Regions from separate parts of the Lysinibacillus sp. NPDC095746 genome, predicted to be linked through region 2. Evidence: riboswitches for the same ligand, from Rfam matches in the RefSeq annotation. Region 2 holds a riboswitch; each other region holds the start of a gene.
The links. A riboswitch is a leader RNA that binds a small molecule or an ion and turns the genes downstream of it on or off. The one in region 2 is predicted to bind cobalamin.
Positions count from the first base shown of each region.

Region 1: linked by a shared signal. The riboswitch ahead of ACIQ7N_RS08030 (hypothetical protein) and the one ahead of cobT (nicotinate-nucleotide--dimethylbenzimidazole phosphoribosyltransferase) in region 2 are both predicted to bind cobalamin.
Region 3: linked by a shared signal. The riboswitch ahead of ACIQ7N_RS21985 (energy-coupling factor ABC transporter permease) and the one ahead of cobT (nicotinate-nucleotide--dimethylbenzimidazole phosphoribosyltransferase) in region 2 are both predicted to bind cobalamin.

Region 1 is NZ_JBIWGL010000008.1:52,204-56,992, reverse strand. Features, by position in the region: gene ACIQ7N_RS08045 (tyrosine-protein phosphatase) at 1-164, opposite strand, end outside; gene ACIQ7N_RS08040 (hypothetical protein) at 297-1,019, shown strand; gene ACIQ7N_RS08035 (ABC transporter substrate-binding protein) at 1,008-1,973, opposite strand; gene ACIQ7N_RS08030 (hypothetical protein) at 1,970-2,518, opposite strand; cobalamin riboswitch at 2,718-2,923, opposite strand; gene ACIQ7N_RS08025 (hypothetical protein) at 3,154-3,702, opposite strand; gene ACIQ7N_RS08020 (C40 family peptidase) at 4,247-4,789, opposite strand, start outside.
Region 2 is NZ_JBIWGL010000006.1:5,649-10,437, forward strand. Features, by position in the region: gene ACIQ7N_RS06020 (alpha/beta hydrolase family protein) at 1-395, shown strand, start outside; gene ACIQ7N_RS06025 (MarR family winged helix-turn-helix transcriptional regulator) at 510-959, opposite strand; cobalamin riboswitch at 1,197-1,373, shown strand; gene cobT (nicotinate-nucleotide--dimethylbenzimidazole phosphoribosyltransferase) at 1,488-2,543, shown strand; gene ACIQ7N_RS06035 (trimeric intracellular cation channel family protein) at 2,812-3,417, opposite strand; gene ACIQ7N_RS06040 (methionine gamma-lyase family protein) at 3,829-4,789, shown strand, end outside.
Region 3 is NZ_JBIWGL010000044.1:8,444-13,232, forward strand. Features, by position in the region: gene ACIQ7N_RS21965 (S8 family peptidase) at 1-1,030, opposite strand, end outside; gene ACIQ7N_RS21970 (energy-coupling factor ABC transporter ATP-binding protein) at 1,248-2,084, opposite strand; gene cbiQ (cobalt ECF transporter T component CbiQ) at 2,084-2,854, opposite strand; gene ACIQ7N_RS21980 (energy-coupling factor ABC transporter substrate-binding protein) at 2,858-3,130, opposite strand; gene ACIQ7N_RS21985 (energy-coupling factor ABC transporter permease) at 3,132-3,878, opposite strand; cobalamin riboswitch at 4,290-4,474, opposite strand.

The DNA of each region.
Region 1 (4,789 bases), on a different contig from region 2:
GTTTTAAATAGCTCCTTATCTGCTTTCGTCATTTTACCAAGTGCTGCTGAACGATAAATCAAACCATTCTTAACAGTACGCCCATCTCTCGACTTATAACCACCCATATCACGAAAATTATAAACTGCTTCAAACGGAACAATCTTCATATCAAACTGTTTCACTCACTGCACCTCTCTCTGTTAGCAAGCATTCTTATCTCTATATTATAGAACAATTCGATATAATACCAATTTTCGCACTAGGGAATGTCACACGCTACTTTGAACGCGGAGGGGGGATTTTAGCGATCTTTATTGAAGCGAGGAGAAGGCCGTTACCTGATCACTTTTTCATCAAAGCGGAGTAGTTATCCACCTTACCTGATCATTTTTTTCATCAAAGCAGAGCAGTTATCCACTCTACCCGATCACTTCTGCTTCAAAGCGGATCAGTTATCCACCCTACCTGATCACTTCTTCATCAAAGCAGAGCAGTTATCCACTCTACCTGATCACTTCTTCATCAAAGCGGATCAGTTATCCACTTCACACGATCACTTTCTCTTCAAAGCGGATCAGTTATCCACTCTACCCGATCACTTTCTCTTCAAAGCGGATCAGTTATCCACTTCACACGATCACTTTCTCTTCAAAGCAGAGCATTTATCCACTCTACCTGATCATTTCTTCATCATAGCGGACAAGTTATCCACTCTACCTGATCACTTCTTCATCAAAGCGGATCAGTTATCCACTCTACCTGATCACTTTCTCTTCAAAGCGGATCAGTTATCCACTCTACCTGATCACTTCTGCTTCAAAGCGGATCAGTTATCCACTCCACACGATCACTTCTGCTTCAAAGCGGATCAGTTATCCACTCCACACGATCACTTCTGCTTCAAAGCGGATCAGTTATCCACTCCACACGATCACTTCTTCACCGAAGAGAAACGGATTTTTACCCGGGTATTTCACTATTATCCGGCAAAAAAGCTGCCCTTGATAAAGGACAGCTCCAAAATACTATTTAAATAACTCAGGGTATACTGCTTTTGCGATTAACTCAACTGCTTCTCCAATACGCGGACCTGGACGATTTGAAATATCAGTATCTATAGAATAAACCGCTTTATTTTGAATAGCAGTGATTGAATTCCATCCATCACGGGAAAGAATTTCTGCCGCTGGGTCTTTCACATAGTTTACTGTTGTTAAAATAACATCTGGATTTTTCGCAATAATATCTTCCTCAGATACCTTTACCCAGCTTTTAAGGTCAGCAAAAACGTTGTTAACATTTGCAGCATTTAAAATCTCTTGTTGGAATGTACCAGAACCAGCTGTATAGATGTCTGGCTTTGGACTAATTTCTAAATAGATATTTTTCGGTTCTTTCACATCTTTAACTTTCGCTTGGACATCGGCAATTTTACCTTTAATATCTTCATTTAACTTGTCACCTTTATCTTTGATGCCCATAACCGTTGCGACTTGTTCGATATCCCCATAAACATCATCAAATGATTTAGCTGATTGAATGGCAAACACTTTAATACCTGCATCCTCAAGGCCTTTTAATGCATTTAAATTTTCTTCATCTTTACCAGTCGTATAGGCAATTACGACGTCTGGCTTTAACGCTAAAATACGCTCACTGTTGAATTTTACAGAATCAGAAACACGCTCAATTTTTTGCGCTTCTTCTGGATACGTATCAAACTCCGTTGCACCTACGATTTCATCTCCCACACCTAGAGCAAATAAAATTTCTGTATTACTCGGTTGTAATGAAACAATAGTTTTAGGAACTGCATTAAACTCTACTTCTACACCACGGTCATCCTTAACTTTATAGCTAGTAGTTTTCTCAACTTGTTGATCTTCCTTAGAAACCGTTTCTTTTTTTGCATCCTCTTTCGTGCCGCAGCCAACTAATACAAGGGCCAGCATCAACACAGAAAGCCATTGTAGCTTAAACATTTTCTTCATTTCATTGATTCTCCTTTTTTCTTTTTCATCGGGTATGACTTACTAATAAACGGTATTTCAGCAATACCAGCATGCTGATTCATATAGACAGCCATTACAAAAAACACATTGGCTAGCAATCCTAAATAATCAAAGAGAATAGCAGGTACTTCCCGTTCTTCAGATACTTTGTGCAAAACACGGTATGATTTTTTCGCCTCACTACGGCATACATGTAATGCAGTAGCAGCCCCTGTCCCTTGAGGTAATACAAAGTTTTGTATTTCATCCTTAACATGACTAACATAGAAATCATAGCGATCACTTAGCCAAGTCAAATCATCTTCGGTTACCGCCAATTTACCTCGTACTGACCCATTTACATGGTAAGCCATTGGTAAAATGGCTAGTAAATCATCTGCTACTACCTCCACAGTTTCCCTTTTTACCGCCGCTAAAGCGACACCAATATGTGTTGTAAGGCTATCTGTTCTAATTTCAAAATCTACCGTTGATGCCTTTTCACGCATAAATGGATAACAAGAATAACGTGCATCTTTTTTCAAATCTAAGTCCCCGCTTTCCTTCGTGAAAAATTCTACTTTATTCACACCTTCTTAAGATTTCTTCCGGTGAAAGATGAGTGTACATAAAAAAACGTTGTTCCCATTCCTAAGGAAACAACGAAAATAACATAAATAGTGTCATATAGACACGGTATAGCCTATGTATTTGCCGCATATTCTCCTAGCTTCCGAAGAGTTATCATACGTTCAAACAAAGGTCGGTCTCCTGGCTTGTACAGTTCACTACATTCAATCATGTTGTACGTCATAAAAACCTTCCCATCAGCTCATTCGACAGTGGTATATCTTTATGATTCCTGTACTTACAGTTGCGGAAACAGCTTCGGTTTTTCACCGAATTCCCGATTATGCTATAGTTCAGCACCCTTATTCTGCAAGAATTATTCACTTGTTATGCAGTTTATCATAGATTAATAGGAAAAAATAGATGTGGAATTAGAATAAAACAAATACGATGGGTAAAGATCATGCAGGTATCACCATATGCACGCGGGTGTTTTCATTACCCCACGGGCATTTCATATGCTCATGCAGGTATTATATTTCATAGATAGATGGTATAAAAGCTATCTCTCAACGAAAGTATTTGCGCAAAAACAGCTATTTTACAGCTTTTAACCGATTGCATTCTTATATTTCTTTTTGTATTTACCATCTTCTTCCTCTTCGATTAATCGCTGTGCAATCTCTAGTAGTTTCGGGTCTTTCGTTTCATCGAATAGCTTTTTAAAAGATACAATAATATCATAGCGTATCGATGTCGGGTGCTTTTCGTCTAAGCATATTTGAAATCTTTTAGCCAAATATGACACGACTAAATCTCTTTGTACCTGCCCTGCTAAACCTATTCTCCAAATCGCCTGCAAAGTTTGCCTCGCAGTTTCTGTTCTTTCATCATACGTTACTGCCCAAATCTTTAAGAAGTCCTCTAATACTCTTTCTTCAGGATCACTTTTTGCCGCCAATGCGCATAAAAATTGTGCAGCACTTGCACGTACATGTCCATTTCTATATGTAAGAGCTTGAACAAGTTGTTCCCAAACTGAATATGTCCAATCAACTGGTTCCTGCATAATTTTCATTAATTCTTCGTATGATTTGTATTGAATATCAAGGTCACGCTCTGTTAAATTACTAAAAAGTTGCAAAATCTCTTTTTCCATGATTCATCCCTACCTTTATGAACGCAAAAATGGCAAACTTGTTGTATTAATTTCCATCATTCGTTACTTTACTACTACGAAACTAAAGTCACAAACAGTTTAATTTCAAAGTGAGATTTCTAATTATATTTCAAAATTATCAGAAATGAGTATCAATATGCAAGAAAACATTTCTTTCGGCTATAAAGACACATCCTTTATAATTGGAATTAGCCTGCTATGAATCCAGCGAAATACGCTATAAAGATGACAATCATTTATATGGATAATTGATGCTATACCTTACATCGGCTCTATTTTCATTTTAGTAACAGGTAATATAGTTGTAAATATATCTACTTATGTAAATTTATTCATCTTAGATGTTATTTTACTCATTATTCATCGAGTAGTCGAGCCTTAAATTAATGGATTTATATCCGGCTATATGATTTTTACTCGGAAGACCTTAAATACCGTCAAATAATAAAAAAGGTCATCTTTGTAATTTTTTTTTACAAGGATGACCTTTTCGCTATTTAAATCGTCTATATAATAGTAGGGCTTATTGAATACGACCGAAGCCTACTAAATATTGATTCCACCAATCAAGTGATTCAATGACAACACCTTTATTTTGAGCATCGATCATCGTGTTATTTCCTAAGTAAATACCTACATGCGCTATGCCTGATCCATAGCTGAAGAATACTAGGTCACCTACACGTGCTTCACTTGCTGAAATACGTTGTGTTGCTAAATATTGCTGTGATGCTGTACGTGGTAAAGATACGCCTGCTTGTTTGTAAGACCATTGTACAAGACCTGAACAGTCAAATCCTGTTGATGGGTTGCTACCACCCCAAACATAGCTACGGCCTAAGAATTGCTTTGCAGTTGAAATGGCATCACCTGAAGATGCAGTACCTGAACCAGAACCAACAACGACTTTTTGTGGTGCTTTTTCATTGTTCGCTTTACCACTATTGTTAGCGTTGCTAGTATTACTGTTACTAGTATTATTGTTAACGTTGTTATTTGTTGCTTGTACTACTGGAGTAGCTGCTTGAAGTGCACGTAAACGAGCTGCCTCTTCCTCTGCTGCTTT
Region 2 (4,789 bases):
TTTTAAATGAAGACTATCTCTATCTATCCGATGAAGAAATTCAATATACGAATATCACCTCGGAGGAATTTCAAAAGTATCATAATAAAATTACAGAGCTTGCTGATTTTCACTATAAAGAGGGAATAAAGGGAGACACTTTTATGCTTACTTTTATCGCAGGAGATCATTATACTTTTACAGATTTCCCCTTCCTATCTCCTTTATTGTCATGGAATATTGACGTAAATCAATTTCATCAAGTAATGAATCGATATATATTGGCTTTCTTTGATCACTATGTGAAAGGTGCAGATTCTGATGTATTGCTTACTAAAGAGAAAATGGAAGATAAGTTTTACTATTATAAAACTAATATAAAAAGTGATTTAACGGATGAAAAAATAAATAGCTAAGTTTTGTTAACTGAACAGTTGTTTTCTCCTCCGTGTAGGACATCCAAAAAGAAAAACTCCTTTATAGTAGATGGAGGCGATTGCTTGTCCACCTACTATAAAGGAGACTATATCTTAACGCTCATTGTCTTTTTTAGTCTCGACAATCTTACTTAATGTATCAAGAACATTTTTTAACTCTTTTAGACTTACTTTCGAATAATATTTTTCTACAAGAATGTCGTCAATTTTTTTTAGAAGCTGATGAAACTCTTTGCCCTTATCCCCAAGATAAATAAAGGTCTCTCTACGGTTGATTGAATTCTCTTGACGATAGATCATTTTCATTTCTTCGAGCTTTGAAATTACTTGGCTAACTGCACTTTTGGAAATATCAAAATGATTTACGATATCTTTCGCAATGACCGGCTCATGGTGAATGATATAAGACATAATAATTTCTTGTTGAGGCGTTAAGTGAAAGTTCGCTAGTTCCTCAACCTCTTTGGTTTCTTGTAAAACTAACAACTTGAATTGTTCGAATTTTTGATTAATTTTGTCTGTAATTATTAAATAGTCATGCACAGATGTATCATCCCTAATTCATTTTAAAGGTTTATAATTAAGTTGATTTTACTTAACTATTTATATATTTGTCAATTATTAAAGATAAAAATTTAACTATCTCTAATCATAGTTGTTTAAATAGAACCTTACACATTTGATTCATTACGTAAATATAATATTTCGCTTTCTAGTCATAGAAATATACAATTCCACTAATATATTGACACAAAAACTACTTTGACGTAGATTTAAAGTAATTGCATAAAAGCATTAGGTGCCCATTGCGGGAGAATAGGGAATAAAGTGAAAAGCTTTAGCGGTCCCACCACTGTAAAAGGGAGTTTCATAGAGAATGCCACTAGCATCGTTCTGGGAAGGCTCTATGAAATGTTGAAATTGAGCCAGGAGACCTGCCTATCTGCTTCGGTTATATAGACGATGGAAAAGTCTGTAGTTTATTTGTTATGGAATAAACTACAGGCTTTTTATTTTTTCTCTAAATCATTCTTCAAGTTACAAGGGCAAAAAAGAAAGGGGAAATTTTCAATGCAATTATTACAACAGACGATTCACAACATTCAAAGTGCTGACTACAAAATGATGGAGAAGGCACGGGAACGCATAGATGCACTTTGCAAGCCACCTAGAAGCTTGGGGAAACTGGAGGCCCTTGCTGTGCAACTATCCGGAATTACAGGCGAACTATTTCCTGCGATTGATAATAAAGCAATTATTGTCTGTGCAGCAGATCATGGTGTTTGTGATGAAGGGGTGACATCTAATCCACAAAATGTGACAGTCTTTCAAACATTAAATTTTCCTAGAGGAGGAACTGGTGTCTGTGCTATCGCAAAAATCACAGATGCAAAAATTGTTACAGTTGACGTTGGCGTAAAAGAAGATATTCCTCTTGATGCTGGTGTTATCGTAAAAAAAATTAAATATGGCACGGACAATATGGCAAAGGGACCTGCTATGTCAAGGGAAGAAGCCATTCAATCTATTGAAGTAGGAATTGAAGTAGCTACGGAAGAAATAAAAAATGGGATAAATGTACTCGGGACAGGTGAAATGGGTATTGGTAATACAACACCAAGTGCTGCCATATTATCGGTTCTTCGTGAATGTCATCCGAATGAAGTGACAGGCTTCGGTGCAGGTGTTGGACCAGGGGGGATAGCGCATAAAGTACAAGTCATTTATGATGCTATTGCATTAAATAAACCAAATCGCGATGATGCTATAGATATTCTTGCAAAAGTTGGTGGATTAGAAATAGGCGCTATGGCTGGGGTGATACTTGCTGCCGCTGCACATCGTAAACCTGTTGTTATTGATGGTTTTATTTCTACCATCGCTGCCCTTATCGCTTACGAACTTGAACCTAACGTAAAAGACTATATCATTCCTTCGCATGCCTCTGAAGAACCAGGTGCAAAAATTGCCGCTGAAATGCTCGGAGTTGAACCGATGTTACAGATGAATATGCGATTGGGGGAGGGCTCTGGTGCAGCTTTAGCCTTTCCTATTTTGGACGCAGCGTGCTCTATGATGAAAAATATGGCTACTTTAGAAGAAGCAATGTTGCTGTTGAAAAAGTAACTTTATTTGCAGATCACGGTGTGTGATAAACGAAGTCATGGATAGAACCGTCAAAATCGTGGATAGAACAGCCGAAGTCGTGGATAGAACCATCAAAATCGTGGATAGAACAGCCGAAGTCGTGGATAGAACCATCAAAATCGTGGATAGAACAGCCAAAGTCGTTGAATAGAACGGTCAAAGTGATGGAGAGAACCGCTAAGAAAAAATGAATTTAAAAATTCAAGCCCAAATCTCAGATTTGGGCTTTTATTATGCAACAGTATAACTATGCTCGATTCAACTTCCGTAACGGTAGACGCCATTTCTTCATATATGAAAGTATTCTAAGTACTGTGATCACACCAAATAATACATATAAAAAGATATCCCCTGAAAATAGTTGAAGTCCTATGATAAGCCCGGCTAATGCTGCCCAAACACCATAGATTTCATCGCGGAGGACTAATGGTTGTCGTCTAGCTAATAAATCACGAATAATTCCACCACCTGACCCTGTTAAAACAGCAGCTACAATAACGGCACTAATAGGCATGTCGAGCTTCACAGCATAAAGGGCACCTTGAATCGCAAATGCCGATAATCCAATAGCATCAGTGACATTGCCCCAACGATGCCAATGCTGAATGAGTCGATGTGGAAATAAGAAAAAGAGCGTAATAGCTGCAATGGCAATTTGGAACATTCTATCCTGCCCCCACAGTGTTGTTACAGGTAAACCTATAAGTAAGTTTCGTATAGCTCCACCACCAAAAGCAGTTACGATACCGAGTATATATACACCGAATAAATCGTATTCTTCCTCCATTGCAATTATTGCCCCGGAAATTGCGAAGGCAATTGTGCCAATGATACTAAAAACCTCCCAAGCCAACCCTTTCACCCCTTATGTGAATAAATCATTTTATGTTGTTGTGGATTAGTTACTGTATCTACAAGTTTTCGAAAAAAAAGCATCGACTTATAATTTGGAATTATCAGATACTAAATAATTTATTATAGCAAAATTAAAAAGATTAAGTTCGTAATTTAACTTCTTTTCGGCAGAAGTATTCCAGCTCTATAGGTGGTGAGATGAATGCGGATTTAAGTTACTTCAGGGTATCCAAACATCTGTGCCTTGGCACAAAAGACATCGCTAAAAAGAAATGAAAGCCTCCGTCGGATGTCACGCAATTATGAGTCATAATTGATCTTAGTACTTAATAAAATTGGCAAGCTTTGCAGGCAAGCTCGCAAATTGTTAAGATAAGATTTGAACAAATGTGAAATGGAGAAGAACAGTATGACTTTTACAACCAATTTATCAGAAGAAACACTAGCATTAGCTGCTAAAATAGAAGAAAAGGTACGCCCTTTTCATGCAAAGGTAGAAGACATGGCGTTCTTCAATCAACAAAAAGTGCTTGCCGCGTTCCGAAAGCATCAAGTAAGTGACTATCATCTACACCCGTCTAATGGTTATGGCTATGATGATGAGGGGCGTGATAATCTAGAACGAGTTTATGCAGAGGTCTTTGGAGCGGAGGCTGCCATTGTACGTCCGCAAATTATTTCTGGTACACATGCAATTACACTTAGCTTATTCGGAGTACTACGTCCGGGTGATGAATTACTTTATATTTCGGGTCAGCCTTATGATACATTACAATCAATAGTTGATGGTGGCGATAAAGATACTGGCTCGTTAAAAGATTATAAAATCGGTTATAGCCATGTGGATTTAATCGATAATCAAGCGATCGATTGGGAAGGTGTTGCAGCTGCAATTACACCAAACACAAAAATGATTGCTATCCAACGTTCGAAGGGCTATGCAACACGCCCATCCTTTACCATTTCGCAAATTACAGACATGTGTGCAAAAATCCGTGAATTAGCACCGGATGCAGTTATTTTCGTTGATAATTGCTACGGTGAATTTGTTGAGGCACAGGAACCGACAGAGGTTGGGGCTGATTTAATAGCAGGCTCACTCATTAAAAATCCTGGCGGTGGCTTAGCGAAAATTGGTGGTTATATTGCTGGCCGTGCAGATTTAGTAGAAAAATGTGCTTATCGTATGACATCACCAGGTATAGGTGCTGAAGCAGGAGCAACATTAAATACGCTTGGTGATTTCTATCAAGGATTTTTCCTTGCACCACATGTTGTATCTCAAGCCTTAAAAGGTGCGATTTTCACGGCTGCTATGCTAGGAGAAATTGGTATGAATACATCACCAAGCTATGATGCTAATCGTACAG
Region 3 (4,789 bases), on a different contig from region 2:
ATGATCCTTTTTTCTCATCATGAACTGTACTGTAAATGTCTTCACCTGGAGCTACAAGGTCAACTGATGGACCATAGTTTGAATAGCTTGATAGTTTGTTTCTTTCATTCGTAGATCCTACACTAATAACGCCTTCGAATGAAGCAGGGAAGAAGTATTCATCTGTCGATTCATTTCCAGCAGCTGCTACAACGGTAATGCCTTTATCAATCGCTTTTTGAACAGCTTCCTTCACTAATGGAGATTCTCCATAGCCGCCAAGGCTCATATTGATAACATCTGCGTTTTGCTCAATCGCGTAAAGGATTCCTTGTGCTATGAAGTAATCGGTAGTACCTTCTTTTCCGTTAAATACATCAATTGGAAGAATCTTAGCGTTTGGATTAATCCCATGGCCTCCAATCCCATTATCTTTTGCTGCACCAACAATTCCAGCCACATGTGTTCCGTGGTCGTTTGGATAAGGATTATTGGCTGGGGCTGCTGCATTATATGGCGGTAACACTTGAGATTTTAAATCTGGATGCTTAAAATCCACACCACCATCGATAACGGCTACTTTTACATCATTGTTGCCTGCTAATTCTAGAGCTTTATCAATTTGAAGTAGACTCAAATGGTACATATCCTGTTTCTTTGGATCTACTTCTGTGCCAAAGGAATGATACACGTAGCTTGGAGATACTTTTTTAACTCCTTTTTGTTTCACATAGTATGAAACTGCTTTTTCCAAATCTGTTCCTTTGTTCAGTTGGATAACATCGTATCCTAATGAAGGAATAGAGCGGATCACTTTTGCGCCAATTTTTTTGTGCACATTCTTATCAAGACCGGAATGTTTGACGATAATCGTATCCTGACTAATCCATTCTTTTTGATTCTTAGATGTTTGATCCTTATTGCTAGCTACTTTCACTAACTCTTGGTTCTTCGCTGTTTTTTGTGGCGCTTCAGCAAAGGCAGAAGTAGCAGGAACCATTAGTGCTGCAGATGCTACTAAAGCAACTGATTTTTTCTTCCAGTTTTTCAACTGTTTTCCCTCCTTGAGTGTGCCAAATATTTGTGACATCTATACTAATACGGATGACTGATAGAAAAGTTTCGTAATAAGTATATATTTTTCCAAAATCACCACTCTTCTCATATTTATCCCATTATAAAAATATGAGAAGAGTGGTCGAAACATTCTACTCGATTTGTGAGATGGGAGTAGGAGCACAGATTCAATTAACTATGAACAAATTATCTTAAAGCTGCTCAAGAAGTCTGTGCAAATCTTCCTTCGAACGAGGCATTTTAATGTTTTTTTTAAATAACTTTTTCTTTTGCAAGGCAATGGCCATTTCAAAGACCCATGGTCGTTCAAGATGGGCTCTTTCAAGCAAATCTTCTTGGAAGAACATTGCAACTGGATCTCCATTATAAATAATTGTCCCAGCTTCCATCACGATTATTTGATCTGCCCATTCATAAGCTAATGAAATATCATGTGTTGCCAGTAAAATTGTTCGTTCACCGTTCTCTAATGTTTCTAAATACTGTAAAACTTGTGCACTATAATAATTATCTAGTCCAGCTGTTGGTTCATCTAATAATAAAACGGATGGTTCCATTGCAAGTACTCCTGCCATTGCGACACGTTTTTTCTGTCCAACACTTAAAAAATGGATCGGTTTATCTAGCAATGCTTCGACTTCGGTTTGAGCGACGGCCCACGCAATTTTCTTTTCAATTTTTTCAGTTGTCCAGCCAAGATTCAAAGGACCAAATGCAATATCTTGCTTAACTGTGCCAGAAAAAAGCTGATTGTCGGCATCCTGAAAAACAATACCAACCTGTTGGCGTAATTGTTTTAATGCTTTTCTACTATAGTTCAGGTCATTGCCACAAAAGGATATACTTCCAGCGGTAGGCTTCAAAATACCATTTAAATGCTGAAATAACGTTGATTTTCCAGCTCCATTATGACCAAGTAAAGCGATTTTTTTCCCCTTTGGAATTTGAAGTGTAATATCTGTTAGTGCATAAGTTCCATCTGCATAAGCGTAGGATAAATGTGTTAAATCAAAGTATAAATCTGTCATCAGAAAAAACCTCCATAAATGATGAGGAGTATAAAAATAGTAGCAATACCTATCCAATTTTTCGTGTTATAGATAACATCGTTTTGCCAATAAACAGTTTCGCCTCCACGGGCTTCCATCGCATTGTTTAGTTCACGACTGCGTTGGAACATCTCGACAAATAAAGCTGCAATTAACATTGATACCGAACGAAGCCACTGTATAGGGGAGCTGTATCCTAGACGAGCCTGCTGGGCAAGATGAATTTTTTGCATACTATCTAAAAAGATAAAAATAAAACGATACGTTAGCTCTACTAGCTCTACAAATAGAGTTGGAATTCGCCATTGTCGAAGCACGTAACAAATAGATTGGACTGATGTTGTGAGAATTAAAAAATACAAACAGCTAATGCTGCCAAGGACGATGAAAAAAAGCTGTTGCGCTGTTCCGAGGCTCGCTCTGCCGATAAAAATCGTCCAATTATTAAGTGAAAATGACCAAATATACGTTGGTAACGTGCTAGTTGTTGGCGCTATAGAAATTAAAATTGACACTAAACTTGATAGTAAAAAAAATCCGGGTAGCAATAGCAATTTAGCGTAATATTTTGCAGGGATTTTTGCACCTAAAATGATAAAAGCACTCATCACAAAAAATGTAATGAGTGAAATTCGTTCATCTCTCATGATAAGCGACAATATAAGTAGTCCAAGGGATAACGTCATTTTTTCTAACGGATGAACAGACGCTAATTTATTCAAATAAGCATACTTATCAATGAGTAACATCGCTTAACCCTCTTTATGTTTGCCGCGCATTAAGCCAATAAAATAGCCGATAAATCCAGCGCCAATAGCAGCTTGTAATGCGAATAATAAGCTTTCAATTTCACCACTTGGTGGCTCCCATAAGCTTTCAAACCATGGCTCGTAGTTAGCATCAATTTCACTAATTGCTGCTTCCGCTTCGCCATCAGCCCCTTCGAACTCTGCACCTTTTTGAATAAATAGGGGGATAATTGCTAGAAACACAACAATGGCTAAGAGCAGTAGGTTTTTTTTCATGTTAGTGTGCCTCCTTTGTTGAGAAAACACGTAGAGTTTTTAATTCACTCACATTGTATTTTTTCAGGAAGTTCATAACAATCACTGTTAAAATTCCTTCACTAACAGCAAGAGGAATTTGTGTTAGCGCAAAAATACCAGCAAATTTTGTGAATGAAGCCATAAAGCCTCCGACCTCAGAAGGGAAGGCAAGAGCTAGTTGCACTGAAGTGACAACATATGTACCTAAGTCACCAAGCATTGCTGCTAAAAAGACGGCTACTGAAAATGATAATCCCATTTTTTGTGAGCCCTTAAATACATAGTAAGCGATAATAGGGCCCATAATTGCCATAGAAAAGGTATTTGCCCCTAATGTTGTAAGCCCACCGTGTGCTAACAGTAAAGATTGGAATAATAATATGATTGTCCCGATAACACTCATCGCTAATGGTCCAAAAAGAACTGTTCCAAGTCCAACTCCAGTTGGATGTGAGCAACTCCCTGTTACAGAAGGGATTTTTAAGGCAGATAGTACAAAGGCAAAGGCACCCGATAGCCCTAATATCATTTTTGTTTCAGGATTTTCTTCAATGGTTTTTCGAATAGAACGTAATCCTAAAATAATAAATGGAATCGATATGACCCACCAAAAAATCGCCCATTCAATTGGCAAAAAACCCTCCATAATATGCATCGCAAATGCACGATTTGGCACGAATAAAAATGCCAATAAGAAATAACTAAGCTTCCAACCTGAAAATTTCAAGAATCTCTCCTCCTAGCTTTTAACTTTTTCGAATTAGTATGCGATCGATCCAATTTGGCCTTGGCGTAATTGTAGCTGCCGCTTCGCTTTCGCTACAGAAAACATTTGTAGCTGCCGCTTCGCTTTCGCTACAGAAAACATTTGTAGCTGCCGCTTCGCTTTCGCACAGATAAACAATGCGTCCGGATTTTGAATTGTGCATTCCTTTCAAAGTCCGTGACATCCGCCAGAGGCTTTTTTTCATTCAGTAGGTGTTTTGACCCGGTTGGAACCATATCTGTACTCATCTACCTGGAGACGGATTCTCTTCTGAATGAAAAAAGCACTTCTCCGATAGTGGAAAAGTGCATAGCTAAAAAAGCAAATAAAATTCTAATCTGCTAAGCCGCACACCCATCCTCGTAGGTTGAAACGATCACATATTTTTCGGCAGGTCTCCTGGCTTTAGTTCAACGTTTTATAGGTCTTCCCATCCTTTGGACAGTGACATTCTCCATAAAACTCCCTAGTACAGTGGCGGGACCGCGCCGGATTTGAACCGGCTTCCCTTTTAAGCGAAAAGCTGAACAATTCGCACCGAAAAAAGATGAAGTTGTGAGATTTCACGACAAAGTGTAACATGAATTTCCATATATATGCTATCATTTTTATGAAAAAATTTAAAATTGATAGTCTATATCGAAAATTTAGATAAAACAAAAAAGAATGTCGCGTTTTTCTATAGAATTTTAAAAAAATTGTCACAAATTAAGAAAGTAATGTTGAAATTTTAAAAAAATAAGCTATGATAGAAACAGTTTTAAATTACATGAAAATTCTTTCAGCAAACGCCTTTGTAGCGAAAGTGAAGTGTTAGCTATAGAAGGAATGCTGATTTAAGTTCTTTTCAGTGGGTGTCAAAACACCTGAAC